3 regions of the Micromonospora sp. WMMD882 genome follow, and region 2 is predicted to be linked to each of the others. Evidence: predicted binding sites of a transcription regulator. Region 2 holds the regulator's gene; each other region holds the start of a gene.

The links. Region 2 encodes HrcA, which represses chaperone genes, less so after heat shock. Its sites were predicted from a motif close to GGTTNGCACNCTCNNNNNGAGNGTGCNAACC; they were not measured.
Positions count from the first base shown of each region.
Region 1: groL (chaperonin GroEL) is a predicted target of HrcA. The motif match lies at 4,335-4,365, and genes of this name have one in related genera.
Region 3: groES (co-chaperone GroES) is a predicted target of HrcA. The motif match lies at 6,330-6,360, and genes of this name have one in related genera.

Region 1 covers NZ_CP114903.1:5,278,213-5,288,627, reverse strand. Annotated here, with positions in the region: gene O7606_RS22615 (S8 family serine peptidase) at 1-2,425, shown strand, start outside; gene groL (chaperonin GroEL) at 2,522-4,144, opposite strand; gene O7606_RS22605 (cold-shock protein) at 5,186-5,389, opposite strand; gene O7606_RS22600 (GNAT family N-acetyltransferase) at 5,616-6,146, shown strand; gene paaN (phenylacetic acid degradation protein PaaN) at 6,189-7,862, opposite strand; gene O7606_RS22590 (GNAT family N-acetyltransferase) at 7,917-8,933, opposite strand; gene thrC (threonine synthase) at 9,320-10,415, opposite strand, start outside.
Region 2 covers NZ_CP114903.1:6,157,266-6,167,680, forward strand. Annotated here, with positions in the region: gene O7606_RS26635 (sugar ABC transporter permease) at 1-285, shown strand, start outside; gene O7606_RS26640 (carbohydrate ABC transporter permease) at 285-1,223, shown strand; gene O7606_RS26645 (MOSC domain-containing protein) at 1,299-1,925, shown strand; gene O7606_RS26650 (phytanoyl-CoA dioxygenase family protein) at 2,042-2,944, opposite strand; gene O7606_RS26655 (hypothetical protein) at 3,131-4,000, opposite strand; gene O7606_RS26660 (enoyl-CoA hydratase family protein) at 4,121-4,912, opposite strand; gene hemW (radical SAM family heme chaperone HemW) at 4,930-6,153, shown strand; gene O7606_RS26670 (DUF4870 domain-containing protein) at 6,235-7,032, opposite strand; gene hrcA (heat-inducible transcriptional repressor HrcA) at 7,289-8,311, shown strand; gene dnaJ (molecular chaperone DnaJ) at 8,386-9,525, shown strand; gene O7606_RS26685 (16S rRNA (uracil(1498)-N(3))-methyltransferase) at 9,527-10,261, shown strand; gene ppk2 (polyphosphate kinase 2) at 10,280-10,415, opposite strand, start outside.
Region 3 covers NZ_CP114903.1:5,595,554-5,605,968, reverse strand. Annotated here, with positions in the region: gene O7606_RS24185 (DUF5319 domain-containing protein) at 13-423, shown strand; gene O7606_RS24180 (response regulator transcription factor) at 535-1,539, opposite strand; gene O7606_RS24175 (WhiB family transcriptional regulator) at 1,795-2,178, shown strand; gene O7606_RS24170 (molybdopterin-dependent oxidoreductase) at 2,353-3,996, opposite strand; gene groL (chaperonin GroEL) at 4,166-5,812, opposite strand; gene groES (co-chaperone GroES) at 5,884-6,198, opposite strand; gene O7606_RS24155 (methyltransferase domain-containing protein) at 6,476-7,696, shown strand; gene ybaK (Cys-tRNA(Pro) deacylase) at 7,706-8,233, shown strand; gene O7606_RS24145 (substrate-binding domain-containing protein) at 8,439-9,539, shown strand; gene O7606_RS24140 (ATP-binding cassette domain-containing protein) at 9,638-10,415, shown strand, end outside.

The DNA of each region.
Region 1 (10,415 bases), 880 kb from region 2:
CGCGTTGCCGGTGGTCGCGGCCGTCCTGGCGGGCTGCTGGACGGTCGGGGTGGTTCTGCTCCCCCAGGTGGTCGGCTGGCTGGTCGAGCAGGTGATGCTCGCCACCGGGCTGGACCGGCCGGTCTGGCTCTGGCCGGCGGTCTCCCTGCTGACGATCGTCATGGTGGGGGTGCCCGCGCTGCTGTTGGCCCTGGTGCCGCGTTCCGACGCGGTCCGTGCCGTCGGCCGCGCCTGGCTGGCCGGGGTGTCGGCGCTGGGCGCGCTCGGCCTGCTCCGGATGATCCCGGCGGTGCACCACGAGGCGTACCTGGCCGGGCTCGCCGTCGTCGCCGTGCTGGCCGCCGTGGTCATCGCCCGCCTGCGCCGCCGGGCCGCACGGCCCGACCCGGCGGACGCGCAGACCGGCGGGCACGGACAGACCGGCGGGCACGCGCAGACCGGCGGGCACGGACAGACCGGGGCGCACGCGCAGACCGGCGGGCACGGGCGGGGGGCGGGCGCGCCGGTGACGCTGCTCGCGGTCGCCGCCGGGCTGCTCCTGCTGCTGCCCTGGCTCTGGCTGGGCGCGCTCGGCGGGCTGCTGGAGACGGCGCTCGCCGTGCTGGCGGCGACGGCCGTCGGCGTGCTCGCCGGAGCGCTGCTCGACGCGGAGCTGTGGGCCCGCTTCGGGGCCGGGCCTGACCGTCGACCGGCCCGGCTGGTGCTGGTCGGCGGCCTGGTGGCCGGGGTGACGCTGCTCCTGCTCGCCGCCGGCGTCGGCCACTCGGGCAGCCAGCTCGCCCTGCTGCTGACGCTGCCGCCGGCCGGTTTCGTGCTGGCCGCGCTCCAGGCCACGCCCGCCGGGCCGAGCGGTCCGGCCCCGGTCCGCTGGCTGGTCGGTCTCACGGTGCTCGGCCCGCTGGCCGGCGCCGACCCGGAGGAGGTCACCCTGCTGCTGACCACCACCCGGGACGTGCCGTTCTGGGTGGCGGTCGCCGCCGGGGCGGCGTTCGCCGTCGCGCTGCTGGTCGCCCTCGGGTACGGCCTGCTGCTGCCCCGCCGCGCCCCGGGCCGCCCGGTCGCCGCGGTGACCGTCGGCGTGCTGCTGGTCGCCGCCGCCGGGGTGTACGCGGGCCCCGGCCAGCCCGGTCTCTCCGGTGAACGCCTGCTGGTGGTGCTCCGCGAGCAGGCCGACCTGCGGGACGTGCCCCGGGCCACCGGGGCGGCCGGACGGGACGCCCGGGTCCGCGCGGTCTACCGCCGGCTCGTCGACACCGCCGACCGCAGCCAGGCCGACCTGCGTCGACAGTTGGCCCGGCTACGGCTCCCGTACACGGCGTACTACCTGGTCAACGCGATCGAGGTGGACGGCGGGCCGGCGGTGCGGGCCTGGCTGTCCAGCCGCCCCGAGGTGGACCGGGTGCTGGTCAGCCAGCGGTTGCGTCCGTTGCCCGCGCCGGTCGGGGTCAGCCGGGGCGACGCGACCGCGCCGACCGGTCCGGAGTGGAACATCCGGATGATCGGCGCCGACCGGGTCTGGTCGGAGCTGGGCGTGGACGGCGCGGGGATCACCGTGGGCAGCTCGGACTCCGGGGCGGACGCCGGTCACCCGGCCCTCGCGGCCGGTTTCCGGGGCGGCGACGACTCCTGGTACGACCCGTGGGACGGCAGCCGGTCCCCCCGGGACACCGGTGGGCACGGCACGCACACCGTGGGCAGCGCGGTGGGACGCGGCGGCATCGGCGTGGCCCCCGGGGCGACCTGGACGAGCTGCGTGAACCTGGACCGCAACCTGGGCAGCCCGGCCCGCTACCTGGACTGTCTCCAGTTCATGCTGGCCCCGTTCCCGCCCGGCGGCGACCCGTTCACCGACGGTCGGCCGGAACGCGCCCCGCAGGTGCTCACCAACTCGTGGGGCTGTCCCGTCATCGAGGGCTGCGACCCGGCGGCGCTACGGCCGGCGACCGTCGCCTTCGAGGCGGCCGGGGTGTTCGTGGTGGCGGCGGCCGGCAACACCGGCCCGTACTGCGGCTCGATCGACGACCCGCCGGCGACGCACCCGGACGTGTTGACCGTCGGCGCGGTGGACCGCTCCCGCCGGGTCACCGACTTCTCCAGCCGCGGCCCGGGGCAAGATGGCGGCAAACCGGACGTGGTGGCGCCCGGCGCGGCGGTGCGGTCGGCGATGCCCGGCGGCGGGTACGCCGTCCTGGACGGCACGTCGATGGCGACGCCGCAGGTGGCGGGGGTGGTGGCGCTGATGTGGTCGGCCAGTCCGGCGCTCGTCGGCGACCTGGAACGCACCCGGCGACTCCTGCGGGACACCGCCACCCCGGTCGAGCCGCCGCCGGGGGCGGCCGGTCGGCCCGACAGGTGTGGCGCGACGGCCGACGCGGGCGCGGGGCTGGTGGACGCGTACGCCGCCGTGCGGGCGGCCCGCCGCTGAGCCCAGGGCCGTCCCGCCGTCAGGGCGGTCCACGGTACGACGGAAGGGGCGGGCCGCTGACGCGGCCCGCCCCTTCGGCGTGTGTCGGAACCGGACTCAGAAGTCCATGTCCCCGCCACCCGGGCCAGCCGGGGCGGCCGGGGCCTTCTCCGGCTTGTCGGCCACGACGGCCTCGGTGGTGAGGAAGAGCGCCGCGATCGACGAGGCGTTCTGCAGCGCCGACCGGGTCACCTTGGCCGGGTCGATGATGCCGGCGGCCAGCAGGTCCACGTACTCGCCGGTCGCGGCGTTGAGGCCGTGACCCGGGTCGAGGTTGCGGACCCGCTCGACGACGACGCCACCCTCGAGGCCGGCGTTGACGGCGATCTGCCGCAGCGGGGCGTCCAGCGCGATCTTGACGATCTGCGCGCCGGTCGCCTCGTCGCCGGCCAGGTCCAGCTTGTCGAAGGCGGTCTTGCCGGCCTGCACCAGCGCGACGCCACCACCCGGGACGATGCCCTCCTCGACGGCGGCCTTCGCGTTGCGGACGGCGTCCTCGATGCGGTGCTTGCGCTCCTTCAGCTCGACCTCGGTGGCCGCGCCGACCTTGATCACCGCGACGCCGCCGGCCAGCTTGGCCAGCCGCTCCTGCAGCTTCTCGCGGTCGTAGTCGGAGTCGCTCTTGTCGATCTCGGCCCGGATCTGGTTGACCCGGCCCTGGATCTGCTCGGCGTCACCGGCGCCGTCGACGATGGTGGTCTCGTCCTTGGTGACGACGACCTTGCGGGCGCGGCCCAGCATGTCGAGGCCGACGGCGTCGAGCTTGAGGCCGACCTCCTCGCTGATGACCTGGCCACCGGTGAGGATGGCGATGTCGCCCAGCATGGCCTTGCGGCGGTCACCGAAGCCCGGCGCCTTGACGGCGACGGACTTGAAGGTGCCCCGGACCTTGTTGACGACCAGGGTGGCCAGGGCCTCGCCCTCGATGTCCTCGGCGATGATCAGCAGCGGCTTGCCGCCCTGCATGACCTTCTCCAGGATCGGGAGCAGGTCCTTCACCGACGAGATCTTGCTGTTGACGATCAGGATGTACGGGTCGTCGAAGACGGCCTCCATACGCTCCGGGTCGGTCATGAAGTACGCGGAGATGTAGCCCTTGTCGAAGCGCATGCCCTCGGTGAGCTCGAGCTCCAGCCCGAAGGTGTTGCTCTCCTCGACGGTGATGACGCCTTCCTTGCCGACCTTGTCCATCGCCTCGGCGATGATCTCGCCGACGCTGGTGTCACCGGCGGAGATGGAGGCGGTGGAGGCGATCTGCTCCTTGGTCTCGACGTCCTTGGCGAGCTTGGACAGCTCCTCCGAGACGTTGGCGACCGCGGCCTCGATGCCCCGCTTGAGGGCCATCGGGTTGGCGCCGGCGGCCACGTTGCGCAGACCCTCGCGGACGAGGGCCTGAGCCAGGACGGTCGCCGTCGTCGTGCCGTCACCGGCCACGTCGTCGGTCTTCTTGGCGACCTCCTTGACCAGCTCGGCGCCGATCTTCTCGTACGGGTCCTCGAGCTCGATCTCCTTGGCGATGCTCACACCATCGTTGGTGATGGTGGGGGCGCCCCACTTCTTCTCGAGCACGACGTTACGGCCCTTGGGGCCGAGGGTCACCTTCACGGCGTCGGCGAGCTGGTTCATGCCCCGCTCGAGGCCGCGACGGGCCTCCTCGTCGAACGCGATCATCTTGGCCATACGGCGTTGTCCTCCTGGACACTCACGGGCCACCCGAGTGTTGTGCCCCGGATGGGCCGCCTGGTGTACGCACCTTGGGACGTCGCCACCTGGCGACGACGACGTCCGTCGGCCGGGCCGGATAGCCCGCGACGACCGGCCATGTGCCACGCTGCGCGATGCCGCGTGACCGTGGCCCTACCGCCCCGACCATTGGCACTCACGCCATGCGAGTGCCAATGACTTGTTTAGCACTCTCCCCTGCCGAGTGCAAGCACGACGCCTTCCCGATCACCCCGTTCCGCGTGACGCCCGTGCCCCGTGGACCCCCGCCCCGGCCCGCCGACCCCCACCGGACTCCCCCACCCCGCCGTGCGCCGTCCGCCATCGGCCGCCCGCCGCCCCGCCGGCCTTCGGGCATCGGGGCGAAGCCGTGGCAGCCAACGACCCCCCAGGAGGGCCGACAGCCACCACGATCAGCACCGCCCCACAGAACCTGGAACGGTCCTCCTGGACGACGGGAGAACATGGGCCGCGCCGACGACGCACGAATGTGACGGCGCCCGCGACCGGACACGCCGTCAGCATCGGCAAGGTGGAGGCGACGGATGCCGCGATCGGTCACGCCGTCGGCGCCATGAAAGCATGAAAGAACGCGACGTTTCCCGCCATCGGGCGTCGTCCGCATCGTGAATGGCGGTGGCCCGAACAGGTCCGGGGCGGCCCTCGGGCTTTCCGAAGGCGGGCAGAAAGCCGCCGACGACGCCACCGGAAACCCGTCGACGGGCACCTCAGGGCGGGAACGTCAGGGCGGGAACGTCAGGGCGGGAACGTCAGGGCGGGAACGTCAGGGCGGGAACGTCAGGGCGGGAACGTCAGGGCGGGAGGGCCTCGGGCGGGGCGGGCCCGACGGATGAGGGCTCGCCCGGTCCGACGGATCGGATACCGGGCGGGCTCCACAGAAGACGGTGACCATGGGCCGCCACCAGGACGGCTGATCCGGACGGCCCGTGGTCTCCACTGACGGGGTGGCGTGGCTGGCCGCACCGCCACCGGCTCGACTCAGGCGATGACGCGTACCCGCTCGGCCTGCGGACCCTTCTGCCCCTGAGCGATCTCGAACTCGACCCGCTGCCCGTCGTCCAGCGCCTTGTAGCCGTCCATCTCGATCGCGGAGAAGTGGACGAAGACGTCCTGCCCTCCGTCGACGGCGATGAAGCCGTAGCCCTTTTCGGCGTTGAACCACTTGACGGTGCCTTGCGCCACGGTGCACTTCCTCACTTCGCTGGGCGACACGCAACCCCCGACACCGGCGGGCAGCCGGCATCGGAACCACCGGTGAACACCGACCCGGAAGCGGTCGATGTTCTGCGAACCGAAATCGCACGCTACACGAAGCGTGACCGCAGCGCACGACCACAAACCAGGGCGTATCGGTCAGCTCTCGACCCGGACGGGCATCGGCGGCCATCATTGCGGTAGGCATTCGGGCATGACGCGAAATTCGGCCCGGTCGACCCTGGGCGCCGCGCCGGTCCGGCGGATCCGACCGGCCGACGCCGCCCGGATGCGGGCCCTGCGGCTGGAGATGCTCGCCGACTCGCCGCTGGCCTTCCTGGAGACGCTCGCGGACGCCGCCGCCCGCCCCCACGCCGAGTACGCCGCCCGGATCGCGTACACCTCGCAGGGGTCGCACACCGCGCAGTTCGTCGCCGACCCGGGCGGCCGGCTGGTCGGTCACGCCGGCGGCGTCGCCTCCTCCGACGAGCTTGGCCTGACCGTGGTCTTCGGGGTCTACGTGACGCCGGCCCGGCGCGGCGGCGGGCTCCTCGCCGACCTGATCGACGGGGTCGCCGCCTGGTCCCGGGCATGCGGGCGGCCGGAGCTGATGCTGGAGGTGGTGGTCGGCAACGACCGGGCCTACCGGGCCTACCGGCGGCTGGGCTTCACCGACACCGGGGTACGCGTACCGCACCCCACGATCCCGGCCCTGCGGGAGCTCCAGATGCGGCGCGCCGCCTGACCGGTCGGGAGTCGTGCCGCCCGACCGGTCAGGCGTTGGCCCTCAGGCGGGGCGGCGGGTCTGGACGACCCGGAACCGGTTGGCGACGTACGCGCCGTCGGTGAGGGCGGCGTTGGCGGCCGGGTTGGCCCCGCTGCCGTGGAAGTCGGAGTACGCCGCCGACTGGTTGACGAAGACCCCGCCGGTCAGGTTGCAGGACAGGTGCACCCCGGCGTCGATCGCCGCCGCCTCGGCGGCGTCCAGCACGGCCTCGTCGGTGGTGTAGACCGCGGCGGTCAGGGCGCCCTTCTGCCCCACCGTGGCGCGCAGGACGTCGAGGCTGTGGGCGGTGGAGTCGGTGGCGATGACGAACGAGATCGGCCCGAACCACTCCCGGCCGTAGGTCGCCGTGGCGTCCGCGGCCAGCTTGACGATGGTCGGCGTACGGACCACCGCGTCAGGGTGGGCGGGGTGCTCCAGGGGCCGCGACTCCAGCACGACGTCACCGAGCTTGGCCGCCTCGTCCAGCCGGTCCAGCACGCCGTCGTTGACGATCGCGCCGGTCAGCTCGACCGCGCGGGCCGGGTCGGCGGTGAGCTTGGCCACCGCCCCGGCGATGCCCGCCGCGACCTCGTCGAAGCTCTTGTGCCCCTGGTCGGTGGCGATGCCGCCGGCCGGGATCAGGACGTTCTGCGAGGTGGTGCACATCTGCCCGCTGTAGAGGGTCAGCGTGAACCCCAGGTTGCGGCACATGCCGGCGAAGTCGTCGGTGGAGTCGATCACCACCGTGTTCAGTCCGGCCTTCTCGGTGTGCACCGCCGCCTGCCGGGCGTGCTGCTCCAGCCAGTCGCCGTACTCGGTGGAGCCGGTGAAGTCGACGATCCGGACGGCCTGGTGCAGGGCCAGGTCGGAGGCGAGCTTCTCGCCGGGCGCCTCGGCGGCGAGCAGGACGAGGTTCGGGTCGAAGCCGGCCTCGGCGAGCACCTCCCGGGCCAGCTTCACGGTGATCGCCAGCGGCAGCACCGCGCGCGGGTGCGGCTTCACGACCACCGGGTTGCCGGTGACCAGCGAGGCGAACAGCCCGGGGTAGGAGTTCCAGGTGGGGAACGTGTTGCAGCCGATCACCAGCGCGACGCCCCGGGGCACCACGTGGAACGTCTTGGTCATCCGCAGCGGCTCGCCCTTGCCGGCGGGCTTCTCCCAGGCCGCCGTCCCCGGGTGCCGGGTCATCTCCGCGTACGCGTAGGCGACCGCCTCCAGCGCCCGGTCGAGCGCGTGCGCCCCGCCGGCCTGGAAGGCCATCACGAACGCCTGCCCGCTGGTGTACTGCACGGCGTTGGCCAGCTCGAAGATGTGCCGGTGCAGGCGGGCCAGGATCTCCAGGCAGACGCCCGTGCGGGTCTGCGGGCCGGCGTCCCGCCAGCCGGGCAGGGCGGCGGAGGCGGCGGCGACCAGCTCGTCCACGCCGGCGTGCGGGTAACGCACGTCCAGCGGCACCCCGAACGGGCTCGCCTCGGTGGCGACCCGGTCGCCGGCGCCCGGCTGGTCGAGGGGGAAGTCACCGCCCAGGTACGCCTCGAAGGCGGCCCGGCCCTCGGCGGCGGCGGTCTCGCCGTACACGCGGGGGCTGGGCGACTCCGGGTAGGCGGACCAGTACCCGCGCTCGGTGATCGCGGTCAGCGCCCGGGCGAGGGTGTCGGCGTGCGTGGCGTACAGGGGATGCGGGGTCTCCGTCATGCCCGCCATCATGCCGCAGCCGGGGAACGGCCGTCACGGGCCGACCCGCAGGTGTCAGAAGTCGAGCTGCCACTCCATCCAGGCGTCGACCGGCCGGAAGCCCATCTGCTCGTTGACCGCGATCATGTACGAGTTGCTGGCCGCGTTGAAGGTGTCGATCACGCGGAGCTGCGGCTCGTGCGCCAGCACGTACCGCAGATTTTCGATCTTGCACAGCAGGCCGAGCCGGCGGCCCCGGTGCGCCGGATCGACGATGGTGATCTGCTGGAACGCGTGCCACGAAGTGGCCCGGTGGACGTCGATCATCGTCCAGGCGACCAGCCGACCGCTCGCGACGTGCAGGACCCCCTGGTGGTAGGCGCGACGGCCCCGGACGGCCAACACCCGGTCGACACCCCGGACCCGCTCGGCGTCGACCTTGTCCGGCTCCATGGTCAGGTCGCCGATCGGCGCGTCCTCCAGCAGCCGGCTGTCCAGGTAGGCGATGTCGTCGAGGTACTCCGCCGGGGTGGCCCCCTGCCAGCCGACCGTGCGGTAGCCGGCGGCCCGGCCGCGCGCGTCGGCCAGCAGCGCGTCCAGGGCCGGGTGGTCGAGGGTGGGGATCTCCAGGCGACGGCGCACCTCGGGCAGCGCCGGCTTGGCCCCCATCGCGGCGGCGAACCCGCTGCCGTTGTCCGGCCGGTCCGGCCCGTCGGGCAGCGGCCCGACCGTGGGGCCGATCAGCCGCTTGCGGCCCTGCCCGCGCAGCACCTGTACGGCGTACTCGTGCAGCGCGCGGCCGACGCCCCGCCGCCGGCGCGCCGGGTGCACCAGCAGCTCGACGCCGGCGTTGTCGAGATTTTCCAGAACGGACATCCGCAGCTCCAAATACCCGGCGGGCGTCCCGTCCAGGGTGGCCAGGGCAAGGTGCTGCGACCGGCCGGGCATCGGGTGCCGGAGCGTGGCCTCGAACGCCTCCCGGGCGTGCGGGAAGTCGGGCAGGTCGACGGCCTTGGCCGCCCCGCTGACCGCGTACGCCGCGTCGATCGCGGCCTGGTCGGACTCGTCGAACGACGCGATGACGATGCTCATCCGACGAGGGTGCGCCAGGAAAAGCAACCGGGCCAGCGATTTAAATCGCCGGCCCGGAGAAAGTTGGTCGGGAGGGACGATCGCACAACGCCTCCGGCGTTGGGTCGCAAGGCTTGAAAAGTCTCCGGCGAAAGCCCTCCCGCACGAAGCATCTTGCGCTCGTCCACTTGCTGTCGTCAAGGCCCAGGTGGGTGGTTTCTCGTACCGTGGGCGAAGAGTCAGTTACCCGACGGATCGACCGTATCCCCCGTTCGGGTGAGCCGTCCACCCCACCGGCCGACCCGACCACCCGACAGGACGGTCGGCGGTCGGCCGGCGCAGTGATGCACGCCGGTCGACCCGGCGACACGAACGCGGCGGTCAGCCGGCGGGGCGAGCGGCGGCGGTCAGCCGAGCAGGCCGGCGTCGCGGGCGGCGCGCAGCGAAGGCCGGATCCGGTGGGTCGGGCCGACCAGGCCGGCGACCGCGTCGATGGTCTTGAGACCCTCACCGGTGTTGAACACCACGGTCTCGGCCGTCGGGTCGAGCCGCCCGGACTCGACCAGCTTGCGCAGCACCGCCACGGTCACCCCGCCGGCCGTCTCGGCGAACACCCCGGTGGTGCGCGCCAGCAGTCGGATCCCCGCGCGGATCTCGTCGTCGTCGGCGTACTCCATCCACCCGCCGGTGCGCCGCACCGCCTCCAGCGCGTACAGGCCGGCGGCCGGGTCGCCGATGTTCAGCGACTTGGCGATGCCGGTCGGCTTGACCGGGGTGACGGTGTCGGAGTCGGCGTGCAGCGCGGTGGCGATCGGGTTGCAGCCGGCCGACTGCGCGCCGAAGACCTTCCAGCCGCCCGCCGGGGCCTCCACCAGGCCGATCTCCACCAGCTCGCTGAACGCCTTGTCGATCTTGGTGAGCAGCTCGCCGCTGGCCATCGGCACGACCACCTGCGCCGGGATCCGCCAACCGAGCTGCTCGGCCACCTCGTACCCGAGGGTCTTGGAGCCCTCCGCGTAGTACGGCCGGACGTTCACGTTGACGAACGCGGTGTCCTCGAACTCGTCGGTCTCCACCAGCTCACCGCAGAGCCGGTTCACGTCGTCGTACGAGCCGTCGATGGCGACCAGCTCGCCGCCGTACACGGCGGTGGTGACCACCTTGCCCTGCTCCAGGTCGCTGGGGATGAACACCACCGACGGCGTCCCGGCCCGGGCGGCGTGCGCGGCCACCGAGTTGGCCAGGTTTCCGGTCGAGGCGCAGGCGAACCTGGTGAAACCCAGGGCCCGGGCGGCGGTCAACGCCACCGAGACCACCCGGTCCTTGAACGAGTGGGTCGGGTTGGCGCTGTCGTCCTTGACCCACAGCGGGGCGGTGATGCCCAGCTCGGCGGCGAGGTTGCCGGCCGCGACCAGCGGAGTCAGCCCCGGGTCGAGGGTGACCCGGGTGGCCGGGTCCTGGCCGGCGGGGAGCAGCGCGGCGTACCGCCAGAGGTTCCGCGGG
Region 2 (10,415 bases):
CGGGTCTTCTGGCAGGTCACCTTCCCGCTGCTGCGCCCGGTGTTCGGCATCCTGGTCGTGCTCTCCACCATCTGGGACTTCAAGGTCTTCACCCAGCAGTTCGTGCTGGCCGGCGGCACCCAGGACCGCCCGACGTTCATGCTCTCCATCTACTCGTACGCGGAGGCGTTCTCGCCCCCGCCGAAGTACGGCCTCGGCGCGGCCATCGCGGTGATCCTCACCCTGATCCTGCTCGTGGTCACCGGCCTCTACGTCCGCATGGTGCTCCGACAGGAGGAGGACTGATGCCCGGCCCGACGACCACCCCACCCGGTACGGCGACCACCCCGCCCGGTACGACGGCGCGACCGCCCGGTACGACGGCGCGAACGCCCCGTCGACGACGGCCGGTCGGGCGACGGATCGCGCTCAACAGCGCCGGGCTGCTGGTGGCGCTGTTCGCCGCCTTCCCGGTCTACTGGATGATCGCCACCTCGCTGAAACCGAACCGGGAGATCTTCTCCGCGACGCCCCGGCCGGTGCCGACCGAGCCGACCCTGGCGCACTACCGGGACATCCTCACCGGCAACCTGATCCCCGGGGTCAGCTTCGCCGACTTCTTCGGCAACAGCATCCTGGTCGCCGGGGCGACCGTGCTGCTCAGCGGGCTGGTGGCGCTGCTCGCCGCGACCGCGGTGGCGCGGTTCCGGTTCACCCTGCGCACCAGCTTCCTGATCATGCTGCTGGTGGTGCAGATGATCCCGCTGGAGGCGTTGGTCATCCCGCTGTTCCTGATGATCCAGCGGCTCGGCCTCTACAACACCCTGCCCAGCCTGGTCCTCACCTACCTGGGCTTCTCGCTGCCGTTCGCGATCTGGATGCTGCGTGGCTTCGTCGCCGCGGTGCCCAAGGAACTGGAGGAGGCGGCGGCGATCGACGGGGCCAGCCGGGCGCAGATCTTCCGACGGATCCTCTTCCCGCTGGTCGCGCCCGGCCTGGTGGCCACCAGCATCTTCTCGTTCATCACCGCCTGGAACGAGCTGATCTTCGCGTTGACCTTCATCAACGACCAGAGCCGGTACACCCTGCCGGTGGCGATGACGTTCTTCTTCGGCCGCGACGACACCGCCTGGGGGCCGGTGATGGCCGCCTCCACCCTGTTCACCCTGCCGGTGATCGTCTTCTTCCTGCTGGTGCAGCGCCGGATGGTCTCCGGCCTGGTCGCCGGCGCCGTCAAGGGCTGAGCCCGGGGCGGCCGGGGCCGTCGGTCGGTACGGCCGGACCGTAGGCTGGCCGCCATGACGGGCAGGATTGTCACAGTGAACGTCGGTGTCGTCACCGAGGCGGATTGGGCGGGCGACGCGAGCGGTCGCAGCGGCATCGACAAGCGGCCGACGGACGGGCGGGCGCGGGTCGAGGAGACCGGCGTGACCGGGGACTTCATCGCCGAGCGGGCCCACCACGGCGGCCCTGACCAGGCGGTGTACGCCTACGCCTGGGAGGACGCCGACTGGTGGGCGGCCGAGCTCGGCCGGAACCTGCCGCCGGGGCGGTTCGGCGAGAACCTCCACACGTCGGGCGTGGACGTGACCGGCGCGGTGGTCGGTGAGCGCTGGGCCGTCGGGTCCGCGCTGCTGGAGGTGACCAAGCCGCGTACGCCGTGCCGGACGTTCGCCGGATTCTGGGGCGTGCCCGACCTGATCCGGCGGTTCACCGTACGGGCGGCGCCCGGCGCGTACCTGCGGGTGCTCAGGGCCGGTGAGGTCGGCGCGGGTGACCCGGTCGAGGTGCTGGACCGGCCGGCGCACGGCGTCACCGTGGGCGAGGTCTTCCGGGCTCTGACCCTGGAGCCGGAGCTGCTGCCGCGGCTGCTCGACGCGCCGGACCTGCCGGACGGGATCCGGGACAAGGCACGCCGCCGGCTGGGCGTCGACTCCGCCGGCTGATCCACTCCACTTCCCGGGAAACGGCGCTTCGGGCCGGGGCGATGCCGCCGTATCCGTGAAGTGGAGTGGATCATGCGTCCAGGATCATGCGTCCGGGCGCATGCGTCGGGTGGGCCTCAGCGGAGCCAGGGGATGTTGCGGTTGAGCAGGCCGCGCTGCTTGAGCTCCTTGCGCAGCGGGATCTCGTCGTCGATGTAGCCGTCCCAGTTGATGCCCCAGTAGTTCGCGGTGTGGGTGCCCTCACCGCAGAGCTGGCGCTGCACCGGCGTGCGGTTGGCCCACCACTCGCCGTCGGTGTCGATGTGCAGCTCGTCCAGCGGGCGGATCCACCGGTAGGTGTAGCCGACGAAGAGCATCTTCCGGGTGATCGTCGACAGGTTCGTCGACCGGGAGTGCCACTGGCGGCGGTCGAAGATGAACGCGTCACCCGGGTTGGCGGTGATCTCCACCGTGCCCTCCGGGTCCGGGTTGTGCACCGTGGTGTCCGCCGGCCGGGGCAGCGAGTTCCACAGGTGGCTGCCCGGGATCACCTTGGTGGCGCCGCGCCCCTTCTCCGACAGGTCGGAGAGCACGTACGCGACCTTCAGCGAGAACATCGGCCGGGGCAGGTTGGGGTCCATCGTCTCCGGGTCGGAGTTCTGCCGGTACCCGTCCTGGTGCCAACCCCAGTACGGCTTCTCCGGCTCGGCCGCCGGCGGGGTCACGTCCAGGTGGTTGTGGTGGGTGTAGATGTTCCACCCGGCCAGGCCCCACATGTACGGGAAGGCGACGGGGTGGGTGAGCAGGTCACCGAAGAGCTCGTCGCGCTCCAGGAAGCCCAGCAGGTGCAGCGTCCCGTCCTTGGTGGTGGTGCCCTTGGCCTGCTCCTCGGCGTAGACCCGGTCCACCGCGGCCTCCAGGGCGGCCCGGTGGTCCTCGGTCAGCACGTTACGCAGCAGGAGGAAGCCCTGCTCGTGGAACTCCTTGCGATCGACATCGCTGATCGGCTCGTAGCCGGTCCGGCCTCCGTAGTCGAACACGCCGTCCACCCTCCCCATGAGGAACCCGTCAAATCTGGCACAGGTGGCCGATCGTAACCCGTGCGCGATTCACGTTGCCTCGGACGCCCGACCGGCACGCTCCGACCCGACGGTGGACCGCCCCCCGGCTGGCCGGCGGGGACCGGACCGCGGCGAGGACCGGGGCCGGGGGACCGGGGCCGGGGATCAGACGTCGGCGAAGACCTCGGCGACGACCCTGGTGTCGTCCCGGTCCCGGTCGGACGCCTTCGACCAGGTGCCCGCGCCGGCCGTCCACTCCAGGTCGGCGTACCGGACCCGCTTGACCCCGTGGTCGTGGGCGTGCGACACCAGCCAGTGGGCGTACCGCCAGCCGGCGCGCGGGTCGGCGGCGGAGACGGACAGACCGGTCAGCTCGGCCAGGCCGGCGGTGCTGGCGTCGGGCAGCCCCCAGTCGAGGAGGAGACCCTCGGTCAACGCGGTCGCGGCGGCGGCGCCGCGCATGGCCGGGGTCCGGCCGACAGTGCAGGCGACGGCGGCGGTGGCGTCCCCGAGCAGCGCCCGGGTGAGCACCTCGGCCTCGTCGGCCCACTTCTCGTACGCCTCGGGGAAGGCGGAACGCTGCACCGCCTGGGCGGCGTCGGTGACCCGCATCCGCTCCCAGCCGCGGACCTTCTTCAGCCCGGCGTAGAACTTGTTCGCGGCGTACCGGGGGTCGCCGATCTGCTCCGGGGTGCCCCAACCCTGGCTGGGACGCTGCTGGAACAGCCCGATCGAGTCCCGGTCACCGTCGGGCAGGTTCTCCAGGCCGGACTCCTGGAACGCGGTGGCGAGCGCCACCACGACCGCCCGCTCGGGCATCTTCCGGCGGATGCCGATGGCCGCGATGGTGGCGGCGTGCGACATCTGCTCGGCGTTGAGGCGAACCTGGCCGTCGGCCTGGACGACGCAGCTCCGGCTGGCCAGCGGCAGTCGGAGCTGGCCCCCGACGTTCCGGACGACGAAGTAGATCCCGAGACCGGCAACGACGACGAGAACGAGGCCAGTTGCCACGATTGCCCGAGTTCGCACCCACACCCCCTGAACGACAGTCAGCCAAGCGTACGTCCCTGCTGCCAGCAGACCGGCGGCTTGGGCGGTCCGTCCGGTAAGCGGCTCTCCGGGCGGAACGCCGGGACGCTCCCGGTCGGCTGCTGGCTACCCCGCGTCGAGCGCGCTCACCCATCGCGGCGGCCGTTTCTCCCGGAAGGCGGCCACCCCCTCGCGCCCCTCGGTCGAGAGGAAGTAACCCGTCGACAGCTCGGCCAGCGCCGCGACCTCCCGCCGCAGGTCCGGCCCGGCCGGGCGGCGCAGCAGCTCCTTGGCCCCGGCCAACGCGCCGGGCGCGCCCCGGACCAGCGCGGCGCAGTACCCGGCCACCACGGCGTCCAGCTCGGCGGCGGGCACCGCCGTGGTCACCAGACCCACCTGCGCGGCCCGCCGGCCGTCGAAGGTCTCCCCGGTCAGGTACAGCTCGGCGGCGGCGCGCGGGGTCAGCCGGGGCAGCACGGTCGCCGAGATCACCGCCGGGATCACCCCGATCCGGACCTCGGTGAACGCGAAGGTCGCCTCCTGCGCGCAGACCGCCAGGTCGGCCGCGGCGATCAGGCCCAGCCCGCCGGCCCGCGCCGGCCCGGCCACCCGGGCCAGCACCGGCTTCGGGCACTCCCAGACCGCCGCCAGCACGTCACCGAGCTTTCCGGCCGGCACGCTCCCGCTGGCGTACGCCGCGGCGGTCTCCTTCAGGTCCGCTCCGGAGCAGAACACCGGACCGGTGTGGTCGAGCACCACCACCCGGACGGCGTCGTCGGCCGCCGCCGTGGTCAGGCCGTCCAGCAGCTCGGTCATCAGGGGCGTGGAGAGCGCGTTGCGGTTGTGCGGGCTGTCCAGGGTGAGCGTGGTCACCCCACCCGCCGTGGACACCCGCACCAGTGCGTCCGGAGAGGTCATGCGGGCAGACTAGTGGCATGCCCGGCGTGCTTCCAGACGGTGAGACCGTCCCGAGTGACGGCGCCCTGCCGTCGTCCGCCCTGCGTGCGGTGGGTGCGCACGGCTTCGGGGTCTACCTCCACGTGCCGTTCTGCGCCAGCCGCTGCGGCTACTGCGACTTCAACACGTACACCGCCGACGAGTTGGGCGGGGGAGCGGGCCGGGAGTCGTACGCCGACACCGTGCTGGCCGAGCTGAGGCTGGCCGCCCGGGTCCTCGCCGACCGCCCGCCGCCCCGGGTCGACACCGTCTTCGTCGGCGGTGGCACGCCGACCCTGCTGCCCGCCGACGACCTGGCCCGGATCCTGGACGCGGTCGACCGAACGTGGGGGCTGGCCGCCGACGCGGAGGTGACCACCGAGGCCAACCCGGAGTCGGTCACCCCGGAGTCCCTGAAGACGCTCCGGGCCGCCGGCTACACCCGCATCTCGCTGGGCATGCAGTCGGCCGCGCCGGGCGTGCTCGCCGTGCTCGACCGCCGGCACTCCGCCGGGCGGGCCACCGCCGCCGCGGTCGAGGCCCGCGACGCCGGCTTCGACCACGTCAACCTCGACCTGATCTACGGTACGCCGGGCGAGCGCGCCGAGGACTTCGCCGCTTCGCTCGACCAGGTGGTCGCCGCCGGGGTGGACCACGTCAGCGCGTACGCGCTGATCGTGGAGGACGGCACCCGGCTCGCCGCCCGGATCCGTCGCGGCGAGCTGCCGTACCCGTCGGACGACGTCGCCGCGGACCGTTACCTGGCCGCCGAGGCCGCCCTCGACGCGGCCGGTTTCTCCTGGTACGAGGTCTCCAACTGGGCGCGCACGCCGGCCGCCCGGTGCCGGCACAACCTGCTCTACTGGACCGGCGGCGACTGGTGGGGCCTCGGCCCGGGGGCGCACAGCCACGTCGGCGGGGTGCGCTGGTGGAACGTCAAGCACCCCGGCGCGTACGCGCAGCGGCTGGCCGCCGGCCGGTCACCCGGCCAGGCCCGGGAGCTCCTCACCGCCGACCAGGCGCACATGGAGGACGTGATGCTGCGGCTGCGGCTCGCCTCCGGCCTGCCGCTGACCGTGCTGGACCCGGTCGGCCGGGCCGGCGCGGACCGGTCGCTGGCCGCCGGCCTGCTCGACCCGGCGGCGTACGAACGCGGCCGGGCGGCGCTGACCCTGCGTGGACGCCTGCTCGCCGACGCCGTGGTCCGCGACCTGCTGCCCTGAGGGCTCCCTCCCGACCGGTCGGGCCACGGCGCGCCGGACCGGTCGGGCCCGGCGGGCCACCGGGGCCCGACCGGAGCGGGGTCAGCGGACGAAGGCGCGGCTGGCCGGGTACGGGTAGAGCACGCCCTCGTTGGCCTTCAGCGCGCCGACCACGCCCAGCACGATCGGCACCAGGGCGATCAGCAGCGGCACGAAGAAGAGCAGCCCGCAGGTGACCGCGGTCAGCAGCCAGCCGATCAGGATGGCGAGCGCCCAGGTGAGCTGGAAGTTCAGCGCGGCCACCGCGTGCGCCCGGACCGCCGGGGACTGCTGCCCCCGGACGAGCAGCACGATCAGCGGACCGACCCAGCCGAAGAGACTGCCGCCGACCACCACGCCGACCGGCCCGCCGGCATGGGCGAGCAGGGCCCAGATCCGGTCGTCGCCGGAGGTCGTCGCGGACGGCCCCCCGGTGGGCGGCTGGCCGGGACCGGGCGGCGGAAAGCCCCCGTCGGGCGGGTATCCGCCCTGGTCACCGGCCGGCGGAGGGTACCCGGGCGGCCCGTACTGCTGGGCGGGCGGCTCGTACTCCGGCGTCCCGTACCGCTGGGTCGGGGGCTCGTGACCGGGTGGGGCGTACTGCTCCGTGGGGGGTTCGTGGCCGGGTGGGCCGTACTGCTGGGTCGGCGGCTCGTACTCCGGCGTCCCGTACTGCTGGGTCGGCGGCTCGTAGTCGGGTGGGCCGTACTGCCGGGTGGGGGGGTCCCAGTCCGGCGCGGCGAAGTTCGTGGTCGGCGGCTCGGGGGGCGGCGGCGGGGACCCGGGCGCGAGCGGGACGGTCGGCTCCGGCGGGCGCCCGTCGGCGTCGCCTGCTCCGGGCGGGCGAGGCGGTTCGGTCATGCAGGTCACGGTAGGGGCACCGGGCAAGTCGTGACCAGCGGGACATCGGCCCGGTCACCCGGACGAACGGCCCCGGCGCGGCGAGGTGCGGGGCACAGGTCGACTCCGATCATCGCGTTCCCCGGGGGCGCCGACGTAGACTGGCACTCGCTACAGTCGAGTGCCAGGAGCAGTGTCCGGAGCGCCGCCCCGGTCGTGTCCGTCGTCCCCGGCGGCATCCGGTCCGGCCGGCCGGCACGCGTGGGAGGTGGGGAGAGTGGGTCTCGACGACCGTAAGCTCGCCGTGCTGCGCGCGATCGTCGAGGACTACGTCGCCACCCAGGAGCCGGTCGGCAGCAGGGCGCTGGTCGAGCGGCACCAGCTCGGCGTCTCCCCGGCGACGGTCCGCAACGACATGGCCGTGCTGGAGGAGGAAGGCTACATCCGGCAGCCGCACACCAGCGCGGGCCGGGTGCCGACCGACCGTGGCTACCGGCTCTTCGTCGACCGGCTCTCCCGGGTCAAGCCGCTCAGCCCGGCCGAGCGCCGGGCGATCGAACGCTTCCTGGTCGGCGCGGTCGACCTGGACGACGTGGTGCACCGTACGGTCCGGCTGCTCGCGCAGCTCACCCGACAGGTCGCGGTGGTGCAGTACCCGTCGCTGGCCCGCTCCTCGGTGCGCCACCTGGAGCTGGTGCCGATCTCCACCACCCGGCTGATGCTGGTGATGATCGCCGACACCGGGCGGGTCGAGCAGCGGCTCGTCGAGCTGCCCGCGCCGGTCCCCGCCGACGACGTGCTGGAGCTGCGCGGCCTGGCCAACGAGAAGCTCGGCGGCACCCGCCTGGTGGACACCCCGCCGCTGGTGCAGGCGCTGGTCGAGGAGGTCCGGCCGGGGCTGCGGCCGGCGATGACCACGCTCTCCACGGTGTTGCTGGAGACCCTGGTCGAGCGGCACGAGGAGCGGATCGCGCTGGCCGGCACGGCGAACCTCACCCGGGGCAACCTGCTGGATTTCCAGGGCTCGCTGCGACCGATCCTGGAGGCGCTGGAGGAGGAGGTCGTCATGCTCAAGCTCTTCGGCGAGGTGGAACGCAGCACGCTGCGGGTCCGCATCGGCGACGAGACCGAGATCGACAATCTCCGGGGGACCTCGGTGGTGAGCACGGGCTACGGCCCGGGCGCCAACGTGGTGGGTGGGCTCGGGGTGCTCGGGCCGACCCGGATGGACTACCCCGGCACCATCGCCACGGTACGCGCCGTGGCACGCTACGTGGGCGAGCTGCTGGCCCAGAACTGACCAGTCAGGGGCCGACGGCCGACTCGGGCCGACGACCGGCGTAACGCGAGACGAAACTGAGGACACGGAACGCAGTGGCCAGGGACTACTACGGCATTCTCGGTGTCAGCCGGGACGCCTCCGACGACGAGATCAAGCGCGCCTACCGGAAACTCGCGCGGCAGTTCCACCCGGACGTGAATCCGGACCCGGAGGCCCAGGAGAAGTTCAAGGACATCAACGCCGCGTACGAGGTCCTCTCGGACGACCGTAAGCGGCAGATCGTCGACCTCGGTGGCGACCCGCTCGCCCCCGGCGGCGGCGGGGCCGGCCCCGGCGGGCCGGGCGGCGCCGGGCCGTTCGTCGGCTTCCAGGACATCATGGACGCCTTCTTCGGCGGGGCCACCGGGGCGCGTGGACCGCGTCCGCGGACCCGGCCGGGGGCGGACGCCATCCTCCGGCTGGAGCTCGACCTGCCCGAGACGGCGTTCGGCGTGGAAGCGCCGATCACCGTCGACACGGCGGTGCTCTGCACCACCTGCTCGGGCGCCGGCACCGCCGCCGGCACCCACCTGGCCACCTGCGAGGCGTGCGGCGGCCGGGGCGAGGTGCAGTCGGTGCAGCGCACGTTCCTCGGTCAGGTCGTCTCGGCCCGGCCGTGCACGGTCTGCCAGGGCTACGGCACCACCATCCCGCACCCCTGCCCGACCTGCGCCGGCGACGGCCGGGTGCGGACCAGGCGCTCGCTGACCGTCAAGATCCCCGCCGGGGTCGAGGACGGCATGCGGATCCGGCTGGCCCAGCAGGGCGAGGTCGGTCCGGGCGGCGGCACCGCCGGCGACCTGTACGTCGAGATCCACGAGCGTCCGCACGACGTCTACTCCCGCAAGGGCGACGACCTGCACTGCCGGGTGACCGTGCCGATGACGGCGGCGGCGCTCGGCACCCGGCTGACCATCAAGACGCTGGACAGCGAGGAGACCGTCGACGTCAAGGCGGGCACCCAGCCGGGCAGCACGCTGCGGCTGCGCGCCCGGGGCGTGCCGCACCTGCGCGGCACCGGCCGGGGTGACCTCTACGTCCACCTCGACGTGCGGACCCCGACGAAGCTCGACGCCGACCAGGAGCGCATGCTGCGCGAGTTCGCCAAGACCCGCGGTGAGGAGGTCGCCGAGCTGAGCAAGCAGGGCGGCTTCTTCTCCCGGATGCGCGACGCGTTCAACGGGCACGCCTGAGTTGTCGGCGCCGCTGTTCCTGGTCGAGGCGCTGCCGACCGCCGACACGCTCACCCTGGACGGCCCGGAGGGCCACCACGCGGCCACCGTGCAGCGGCTGCGGGTGGGCGAGGAGCTGCTGCTCGCCGACGGCCGTGGCGGCACCGCCGCCGCCGTGGTCACCGCCGTCGGCCGGGGCGCCCTCGACCTGACCGTCACCTCCCGCGGGTACGTCGACGCGTCCGTGCCCCGGCTGGTGGTGGCGCAGGGCATCGCCAAGGGCGACCGGGGCGAGCTGGCCGTGCAGGCGATGACCGAGGTCGGGGTGGACGAGATCGTGCCCTGGTCGGCGTCCCGCTCGGTGACGCAGTGGCGCGGCGAGCGGGGCGTACGGGCCCGGGAGAAGTGGGCGGCCACCGCCCGGGAGGCGGCCAAGCAGGCCCGCCGGGCGTGGCTGCCGGTGGTGACCGGCGCGCCGGACGAGTCGACCGCGGCGGTGGCCCGCCGGCTCGCCGGGGCCGCCGCCGGGCTCGTCCTGCACGAGTCGGCGGCGGACCGGCTGACCACCGTCGACCTGCCCGACACGGGCGAGGTGGTGCTGGTCGTCGGGCCGGAGGGCGGGATCGCCCCGGCCGAGCTGGACGCCTTCGTCGCCGCCGGGGCCCGGGTGGTCCGGCTCGGGCCGGCGGTGCTGCGTACCTCGACCGCCGGGGTCGCGGCGCTCAGCGTGCTCGCCGCCCGCCTCGGTCGCTGGTGACCCCGCCGCCGGCCGCTCCTACAGCCGGGGGAAGACCTGCACGACCTCCTCGTCCGGGCGCAGGTCCAGCCCGGTCGGGCCGACGATGAGCGGGTCGGGCGTGCCGACCACCTCCGGGTCCTTGTTCGTGTACGCGAAGCGGTTGAGCACGTGC
Region 3 (10,415 bases), 560 kb from region 2:
TACGGTGAGGGGGTGCACGACGAGCCCATCGACCCGTTCAACGGCGACCCGGCCGACCCGGCCGCCGGCCTGCACGACCCTGGCGACGACTCTCCCCCCGAGCCGCTGACCGACGTCGAGCGGCAGGACGTCCTGGAGGATCTGGCCGATCTGGAGATCTACCAGGCGCTGCTGGCGCCGATCGGCGTCCGTGGGTTGGTGATCGAGTGCGAGGACTGCCGCGAGCCGCACTACTTCGACTGGGACCTGCTCCGGGGCAACCTGCGGCATCTGCTCAGCTCCGGGCGGCCCCGGGTGCACGAGCCCGCCTACGACCCGGACCCTGACCACTACGTCACCTGGGACTACGCGCGTGGCTACGCCGACGGGGTGCACGACACCCTGACCGAGTCCGGCGACGACGAGCCCGGGGCGACCGACTGACCCACCCGGCCCCGCTCCCGGGCCGAGCGGGTCGGACGACGCAGCAGCGGGTCGGGCGGCAGAGCGGCGGGTCCGACGGCAGAGCGACAGGTCGGGCGGCAGAGCGGCGGGTCAGACCACCAGGCCGGCGCGGAAGCCGGCGGCGACGGCGTGGGCCCGGTCCCGCGCGCCGAGCTTGCGGAACAGCCGGCGGGCGTGCGTCTTGACGGTGTCCTCCGAGACGAACAGCTCCCGGCCGATCTCGGCGTTGCTCTTCCCCTCGGCCATCCCCAGCAGCACCTGGAGCTCCCGCTCGGTCAGGCCGACGCCACCCCGGCCGCCCCGGCCGGCTCCGGGCCGGCGCCCCGGCTCCGGGCCGGTCCGGCCCTCCGGCTCCCCGGCGGCCTCGTCGAGCTCGTCGTCGCCACGCTGCACCGGGACCACGGCGTCGACGCCGGCCGGCGCTGCCGACCGGCGGCCGGGTCCCGGCGGCGGGTCCGCAGGCGTCGCCGACCAGCCCGGCGTCGGCCCCCCGACGGTCCGGCCGCCCGTCAGCGCCGCGTCGCCGGGGCGCGCGCCGCCGGCGGACGGGCCACCCGCGCGGCCGGCGGCGCCGGACGGCGCAGCGCCCGACCGGCCGGCGTCACCGGCGGCGGGGCCACCCGCCCGGCCCGCCCCGCCGGCGGGCGGCGGAACGCTCGGCCGGCCGACGCCGCCCCCGACGGCCGCGGCGTCCCGGGCGGGGTCGGTGACCGGCCGCGCGGACCGACCGGACGCGGCGAGCAGCAGCAGGGCCTTGGCGACCGCGGTGGTCAGGTCGTGGTCCGCGCCCTGGATCAGGCCCCGGGCCCCGGCGCTGATGGTGGCCGCCGCCGCGCCGGACTCCTCCGCGCCGAACAGCAGCACCGCCGCCCGGGGCGCGCGGGCCAGCACCCGCCGTACGAAGCCCGCGCTGTCCGGCCTGGTCAAAGCGGTGTCGGCGAGCACCACGTCGGGCGGCTGCTCGGCGATCCGGAGCATCACCTCGGGGTCGGAGACGGCGGTACGGATGACGGCGGACAGGCCGAGCCGCGCCGCCGCGGAAGACAGGTGCTGCGCCGCGAGTGGTGTCCGGACGCAGACGAGAACCGTACGCACAGTGGGTCTCCTTTCCGTGTGGAAGCAGACCACGAGCGACGCTGATCATGAGGGGGTTCCCGGCAATTCTCCGAACTTTTCCGACATATGGGTCCTATGCCGCAGATTGTCGATCTTTTCGAGTACCGCACGTGTGAGCCGACGACGCGCAGGGTATCGGGGGGCCAGGCCGGAACGGCGTGCTCGCGCGAACCGTCGCCCGGGTCCGGCCGCAGGGACCATTCGCGGCGGTGCCGCGCGGGAGGAGGGGTGCTGATGTCGAACGTACGTAGACTGCCCGGACCCATCGTCGACCTCTGGGACTGGCAGCGGCTCGGCGCCTGCCGAGGGCGTGACAGCGCGCAGTTCTTCCACCCGGACGGCGAACGCGGCTCCTCCCGGCTGCGCCGTGAGTCAGGGGCCAAGGCGGTCTGCCGGGCCTGCCCGGTGCGCGCCGAGTGCGCCGCGCACGCCCTCGCCGTCCGCGAGCCGTACGGGGTGTGGGGCGGGTTCAGCGAGTCCGAGCGGCTGCGACTGCTCGCCATCGGCTGGGAGGACCTGGCCGACCGCCGCGGGCACCGGGTCGACGTGTCCCGCCTGGAGGCCCGGCTGGGCCGCCCGCACAAGTCCACCGTGCCCGCCCAGCGCAGCGTCGCCTGACCCACCCCGACCGGACCCACGACCGACCCGCTCCACAGCGGACCGGGCCCACAGCCGACCGGCGGGCAGCTCCCGTGAGCGGCGGCGGGTCGGCCGGGAGAACATCGAGCACCAGCACCGCCGCGTCCCGCCGGGGCGCGGCGGTCCGCTGTCCGGAACCCGGACGACCGACGCTCAGTCGACGGTCACCCGGACGGTGTGCCAACCGGTGGCCCCGTCCGGGGCGACCGGTCGACGCTGCTCCGGCTGGGTCGCGCCACTGGCGTCGGTGGCCCGCGCCTGGAGGGTGTGCTCCCCCGGCGTGGCGGTCCACTGCCAGGACCACTGCACCCACGTGTCGGCGGAGACCGCCGACGCCAGGGTCGCCTCCTGCCAGGGGCCGTCGTCGACCCGTACCTCGACCCGGCGGACGCCGACGTGCTGCGCCCACGCCACCCCGGCCACCGGCACCGGGCCGGCGGTCAACCGGTTGCGCGGCCGGGGCGTGTCGATCCGCGACTGGGTCTTCACCGGCCCCCGGGCCGACCAGCCCCGGGGCACCCAGTACGCGTCGAAGTCGGCGAAGCTGGTCAGCTCCAACTCGGTGATCCACTTGCAGGCCGACACGTACCCGTACAGGCCCGGCACCACCATCCGCGCCGGGAAACCGTGCTCGACCGGCAGCGGCTCGCCGTTCATCCCCACCGCGAGCAACGCGTCCCGCCCGTCGCGCAGCACCTCGGTCGGGGTGCCGCAGGTCCAGCCGTCGACCGAGCGGCTCACCACCTGGTCCGCGCCGTCCAGCGGCCCGGCCTCGGCCAGCAGGTCCCGGACGGGCACGCCGAGCCAGCGGGCGTTGCCGACCAGGTCCCCGCCCACCTCGTTGGAGACGCAGGCCAGGGTGACGTACCGCTCCACCATCGGTCGGGCCAGCAGGTCGGCGAAGCTGAGCTCGATCGGGTTGCGTACCCGGCCGTGGACGCGCAGCCGCCACGTCGCCGGGTCCACCTGCGGCACGACCAGCGCGGTGTCGATCCGGTAGAAGCCGGTGTTCGGCGTCACGTACGACGCCAGCCCGCGCAGGCCGAGGTCGGCGCCGGCGGGCACCGGCGGGGCCGGGGCGGCCGGGGTCGGCAGGGCGACCGCCGAGCGGGCTGCCGAGACGCCCCGCCGGCCGGCCAGCCACCGTCCGCCCAGCCCGGTCACCGTCGCGGCCCCGAGCAGCAGGCCCGCGCCGGTGAGGAAGCGCCGCCGCGCCTCCGGATCGACGTCCGCCGGGTCCGCGCCGACCGGGTTCCCACCCACCGGACGCACGCCCGCCAGGTTGGCATCCGACGTCGGGTCGGGCGGGGTCGGGCCGGACGGGGTCGGGCCGGGCGGGGTCCACGGCCACGGGTCCGGCTCCAGGGGGCCGGCGACGCAGAGCCAGAGCACCCCCGCGCCGAGCGCCGCCCCGGTCAGCGTGGGCAGCGCGTCGAGGACGTCCGCGCCGGGGCGGGTGAGCGCGGCGGCCACGCCGAGCGCCCCGAACGCCGCGATCCCGGCGACCCCGAGGGCGAGCCGCCGGGTGGCGAGCACGCCCAGCCCGGCCGCGAACGCCGCCAGCAGCACGGCCGTGCCGACCAGCAGGGCGATCTTGTCGTACCGTCCGAAGACGTCGATGGCGAACTGTTTCAGTGGCTCCGGCACGGTGTCGACGACCACCCCGCCGACCGCCACCAGCGGCGCGGACCGCGGGCCGGTCGCCACCGCGACCAGCTCCGCCACCCCGATCGCCACCGCCGCGGCGGTCACTCCCGCCACCGCCCCGAACCGTCGCGTCCAGCCGCTGCGCCTCACCCGCCCATCCTCGCCGCCGCCGGGGCGCCGCCACCACCCACGTCACCGTTCGGTAAGAGGTTCCTCCGGTACGCCGAAGGCGCCTCGCCGTGGTGCTGCTGGCGAGGCGCCCTGGGGTGAGGAAGGTCCTTCCTCTGCACGAGGCGTCAGAAAGGCGCCCTTCCTTGCGTCAGAAGCCGGGGCCGTGCTGGTGGCCGTGGCCGTGCGAGTGGCCGTGACCGCCGGCGGCGGCCGGCTCCGCCTTCTCCGGCTTCTCCACCACCAGGCTCTCGGTGGTGAGCAGCAGGCCGGCGATCGAGGCGGCGTTGGTGACCGCGTTGCGGGTCACCTTCACCGGGTCGATGATGCCGTTGCCGACCAGGTCGACGTAGTCACCGGTGGCGGCGTCGAGGCCGTGGCCCCAATCCTGGCCGGAGACCTTCTGCACGACGACGTACCCGTCGTGCCCGGCGTTCTGGGCGATCCAGCGCAGCGGCTCGACGAGCGCCTTGCGGACGATCGAGACGCCGACCTTCTCGTCCCCGGTGAAGCCGAGGTCGTCGCCGAGCACCGGGAGGATCTGGGCCAGGGCGGCCCCGCCACCCGGGACGGTGCCCTCCTCGACGGCGGCCTTGGTCGCGGCGATGGCGTCCTCGATGCGGTGCTTGCGCTCCTTCATCTCGACCTCGGTCGCCGCGCCCACCTTGATCACCGCGACGCCGCCGGAGAGCTTCGCCAGCCGCTCGGAGAGCTTCTCGCGGTCCCACTCGGAGTCCGAGGCCTCGATCTCCTTGCGGATCTGCGCGACCCGGTCGGCGACCTCGGTGTCCCGGCCGCCGCCGTCGACGATGGTGGTGTTCTCCTTGTCGACGACGACCCGGCGGGCGGTGCCGAGCACCTCCAGCCCGATCTGGTCGAGCTTGTAGCCCAGCTCCGGCGCGACCAGCTCGGCGCCGGTCTGGATCGCCATGTCCTGGAGCATCGCCTTGCGGCGGTCACCGAAGCCCGGAGCCTTCACCGCGCAGACCTTGAGGGTCTTGCGGATCGAGTTGACCACCAGGGTGGAGAGCGCCTGCCCGTCGACGTCCTCGGCGATGATCAGCAGCGGCTTGCTGTCGGAGAGGACCTTCTCCAGCAGCGGCAGCAGCTCCTCGATCGCGGAGATCTTCTGCGTGGTGATCAGGATGTACGGGTTCTCCAGAACCGCTTCCTGCGACTCGGTGTCGGTGACGAAGTTCGGCGAGATGAAGCCCTTGTCGAACTGGAGACCCTCGGTCACGTCCAGCTCGGTGTGCAGGGCGGAGCCCTCCTCGACGGTGATGACACCGTCGCGGCCGACCCGCTCCATCGCCTCGGCGATCAGCTCACCGATGGTGGAGTCCTGCGCGGAGATGGTCGCCACGTGCGCGATCGACTTCTTGTCGTCGACGTCGACGGCCCGCTCCAGCAGCGCCTCGGAGACCTTGGTGGCCGCCGCGTCGATGCCCCGCTTGAGACCGGACGGGTTCGCCCCGGCGGTCACGTTGCGCAGGCCCTCCCGGACCATGGCCTGGGCGAGCACGGTGGCGGTGGTGGTCCCGTCGCCGGCGACGTCGTTGGTCTTGGTCGCCACCTCCTTGACGAGCTGCGCGCCAAGGTTCTCGTACGGGTTGGTGAGCTCGATCTCCTTGGCGATGGTGACCCCATCGTTGGTGATCGTCGGCGCACCGAATTTCTTGTCCAGGACGACGTTGCGCCCGCGCGGGCCGAGAGTGACCTTGACCGCGTCCGCGAGCGCGTTGACACCGTGCTCGAGCAGGTGCCGGGCGTCGTCCGAGAAGCTCAGGATCTTCGCCATGGATTATCCCTTCGAAGCGTTGCTGCCCCGGCCCGGCGAGCCGGACCGGGGCAGCAGCACTGATCGGTTGCCTACTTCTCGATGACCGCGAGGACGTCGCGGGCGGAGAGCACCAGGTACTCCTCGCCGGCGTACTTGACCTCGGTGCCGCCGTACTTCGAGTAGATGACGGTGTCGCCGACCTGCACGTCAACCGGAATCCGGTTGCCCTTGTCGTCGACGCGGCCCGGGCCGACAGCGAGGACGGTGCCCTCCTGCGGCTTCTCCTTGGCGGTGTCGGGGATCACGATGCCCGACGCCGTGGTGGTCTCAGCCTCGTTCGCCTGGACCAGGATCCGGTCCTCGAGCGGCTTGATCGCAACCTTGGTCGCGGTAGTCACGGGCATACCCTCCTGGGGTACTGGTTTCGTTACCGGCCGGCGCTGCCGACCAGCATCAATCTGCCACATGCCACCGGGCGGGGCCGTCGTCGCGGGTGCCGGTCCGCCTGGCGTCAAACTCCCGGGCGGAGCCCGGAAGCTGGCACCCTCGATGGGAGAGTGCTAATCGCAGATTAGGCCGGCGGCTAGCACTCCGTCAAGGAGAGTGCCAACGAAGAGGGCGGCGAGTCGTCCGGGTCGCACCCCTTGGGGCGTCCCCCGGGGGGCACCGGAGAATGGGCCGGTGGATCTGGACCAGTTCGCCGCGCTGCGTACCGCCGAGGGGTCGGCGGCGCTGACCGCCGCGACGCGGGTGGCCGGCGGCGACCCGCTGGCCGCGGCGGCGGCGCTGCGCTCGGCCGGCGTGCCGGCCGGGCTCGCGGCGTCCGCGCTCACCCAGGCCGAGCTGCGCCGCCGGGCGGTCGGCAAGTTCGGCCCGGCCGCGGCCGGGATGTTCCTCACCCGGGCCGGCCTGGAGCAGGCCACCCGGCGGGAGGTGGCCGACCGGCGCGCGGCGCGGCTGCGCGCCGCCGGGGTGCGCACCCTCGCCGACCTGGGTTGCGGCCTGGGGGCGGACGCGCTGGCCGCCGCCCGGGCCGGCATCCGGGTGTACGGGGTGGAAGCCGACCCGCTGACCGCCGCGCTGGCCGCCGCCAACGCCGAGGCCGCCGGGCTGGCCGACCGGTTCACCGTGGAGTGCGCCGACGCCACCACCGTCGACGTGTCCGGGATGGACGCGGTCTTCTGCGACCCGGCCCGACGGAAGGCCGGCACCGGTCGGCGGATCTTCGACCCCGACGCCTACTCCCCGCCCTGGGGGTTCGTGACCGCGCTCACCGAACGGGCGCCGGCCACCGTGGTCAAGGTGGCCCCCGGCCTCGACCACGCGCTGATCCCGGCCGACGCCGAGGCGGAGTGGGTGAGCGTACGCGGCGACCTGGTCGAGGCCGCCCTCTGGTGCGGCCACCTCGCCGAAGTCCCCCGCCGCGCCACCCTGTGCGGGGAAGGGCCCCTTCCCGAGGCCTCCGGCACGGAAAGGGGCCCTTCCCCGCATCAGCTCACCGGCAGCGGCGTCGCCGAGGCGAGCGTCGGCCCGGTCCGGCGCTACCTGCACGACCCGGACCCGGCGGTGGTCCGCGCGCACCTGGTGGCCGAGCTGGCCGACCGGCTGGACGCGACGATCGCCGACCCGAGCATCGCCTACCTGTACGCCGACACCCCCGCCCCGACCCCGTACACCAGGTGCCTGGAGGTCACCGACGTGCTGCCGTTCTCGCTGAAGCGGCTGCGTGCCCTGCTGCGCGAGCGGCGGGTCGGCCGGGTGGAGATCCTCAAGCGCGGTTCGGCGCTGGAGCCGGAGCGGTTGCGCCGGGACCTGCGGCTGGCCGGTGACGCCTCGGCCAGCCTGGTGCTCACCCGGGTCGCCGGGGCGCCGACCGTGCTGGTCGCCCAGCCGATCGGCTAGGTTGGCCGGGTGGCGGGCCAGGGCACCCCGGCGACGGCGCTGCTGACCAGGCGCGGCGTACGGCACAGCGTGCACCCGTACCGGGTCCCGCCGGAGACCCCGCAGTACGGCGCCCGGGTGGCGGCGGCGCTTGGCGTGCCGACCGGGCAGGTCTTCAAGACCCTGGTGACCGAGGTGGACGGCGGGCTGACCGTGGCGGTCGTGCCGGTCACCGGCGAGTTGGACCTGAAGGCGCTGGCCGCCGCCGTGGGCGGCAAGCGGGCCGGTTTGGCCGACCGGGTCCTCGCCGAGCGGGTCACCGGCTACGTGCGGGGCGGGATCAGCCCGCTGGGGCAGCGCCGGCGGTTGCCGACCGTGTTGGACTCCTCCGCCCTCGGCTTTCCGACGGTCTACGTCTCGGCCGGCCGGCGCGGGCTCCAGGTCCAGCTCGCCCCGGCGGACCTGATCGCCCTGACCGGCGCGACCACCGCCCCGCTCGCCACCGCCCCGCTCGCCACCGGCCCGCTCGCCACCGGCCCGTCGCCCACGGCCGGCTGACTCCACCGACGTCGACCGTCGTCGTCGGGTCGGGCCCGGCGGCAGCGCCGTCACCAGCGACTTTTCGGCCGCGTTGCTGAATTGTTACCGCTGCCAACAAATCCGTGAGCGCGAGGCCCTTGCGTCCGCCGTGTGACGCGAAATACGTTGCCGGACACAACAAAAGATCCTCACACCCACCCCCACCTGAAAGGAATCCCGCACCATGCGTAGAGGGATCCTCACCGTCGCGACCGTGGGCCTGCTCGCCACCGGCGGCCTGGCCGCCTGCGGCGACGACTCCGACAGCGGCGGCACCGACGCCGGCTCGGACAAGAAGGCCAAGATCGGCGTGATCCTGCCGGACAGCAAGTCCTCCGGCCGGTGGGAGAACGCGGACCGCAAGTACCTCCAGGCGGCCTTCGAGGCGGCCGGTGTGGAGTACGACATCCAGAACGCCCAGGACGACAAGAACCAGTTCCAGACCATCGCCGACCAGATGATCACCAGCGGGGTGACCGCTCTGATGATCGTCAACCTGGACTCCGGCACCGGCAAGGCCGTGCTGGACAAGGCGAAGTCGCAGGGCGTCGCCACCATCGACTACGACCGGCTCACCCTCGGCGGCAGCGCCGAGTACTACGTCAGCTTCGACAACGAGGTGGTCGGCAAGCTCCAGGGCGAGGGCCTGAGCAAGTGCCTGACCGACAAGGGCGTGCAGAAGCCCGTGGTGGCGTACCTGAACGGCTCCCCCACCGACAACAACGCCACCCTGTTCAAGAACGGCTACGACTCGGTGCTCAAGCCGAAGTTCGACTCCGGCGAGTACACCAAGGGCCCGGAGCAGTCCGTCCCGGCCTGGGACCCGGCCCAGGCCGCCACCCTGTTCGAGCAGATGATGACCAAGAGCGGCGGCAAGATCGACGGGGTGCTCGCCGCGAACGACGCGCTCGGCAACGCGGCCATCTCGGTGCTCAAGAAGAACAAGCTCAACGGCAAGGTGCCGGTCACCGGCCAGGACGCCGACGTGCAGGGGCTGCAGAACATCCTCGCCGGCGACCAGTGCATGACCGTCTACAAGGCGATCAAGCAGGAGGCCGACGCCGCCGCCGAGCTGGCCATCGCGCTGGCCAAGGGCGAGCGCAAGGAGACCGGCCAGGTGGTCAAGGACCCGGAGGGCAACCGTGACGTGCCGTCGGTCCTGCTCACCCCGAAGCTGATCTTCAAGGAGAACGTCAAGGACGTGGTGGCGGACGGCTACGTCACCAAGGAGGCGCTCTGCGCCGGGGCGTACGCCACGCTCTGCGCCGAGGCCGGGATCAGCTAGGCCGCAGCGGCCCGCCGGTAACGCCTACCGGCCGCGGGCGTCACCCGGCCACACCCGCGGGTGACGCCCGCCCCGGCCTCACCGAACGAAGGAGTCCCGTGTCCACCACCCCCCTGCTGGAACTACGAGGGATCGACAAGAGCTTCGGTCCCGTCCAGGTCCTCCGTGACGTGGCCTTCTCCGCCCACCCGGGGGAGGTGACCGCCCTGGTCGGTGACAACGGCGCGGGCAAGTCGACCCTGGTCAAGTGCATCAGCGGCATCTACCCGACCGACGGCGGCCAGTTCCTCTTCGACGGCCGCCCGGTCACCATCCACAGCCCCCGGGACGCCGCCGCGCTCGGCATCGAGGTCGTCTACCAGGACCTCGCGCTCTGCGACAACCTCGACATCGTGCAGAACATGTTCCTCGGCCGGGAGAAGCGCAGCGGCATCGTGCTCGACGAGCCGACCATGGAGCAGATGGCGGCGGAGACCCTGGCCGGGCTGAGCGTCCGGACGGTCAAGTCGCTGCGCCAGCACGTGTCCAGCCTCTCCGGCGGCCAACGGCAGACCGTGGCGATCGCCAAGGCGGTGCTGTGGAACAGTCGCCTGGTGATCCTGGACGAGCCGACCGCCGCGCTCGGCGTCGCGCAGACCGCCCAGGTGCTCGAACTGGTCCGCCGGCTCGCCGACAACGGCCTGGCCGTCGTGCTCATCTCGCACAACATGAACGACGTCTTCGCGGTCTCCGACCGGATCGCCGCGCTCTACCTCGGGCAGATGGTCGCCCAGGTGAAGACCACCGACATCACCCACTCCCAGGTGGTCGAGCTCATCACCGCCGGCCGGTCCGGCACGCTCGGCCTCACCGCCGGCAACGACGCCGGCCGCCCCG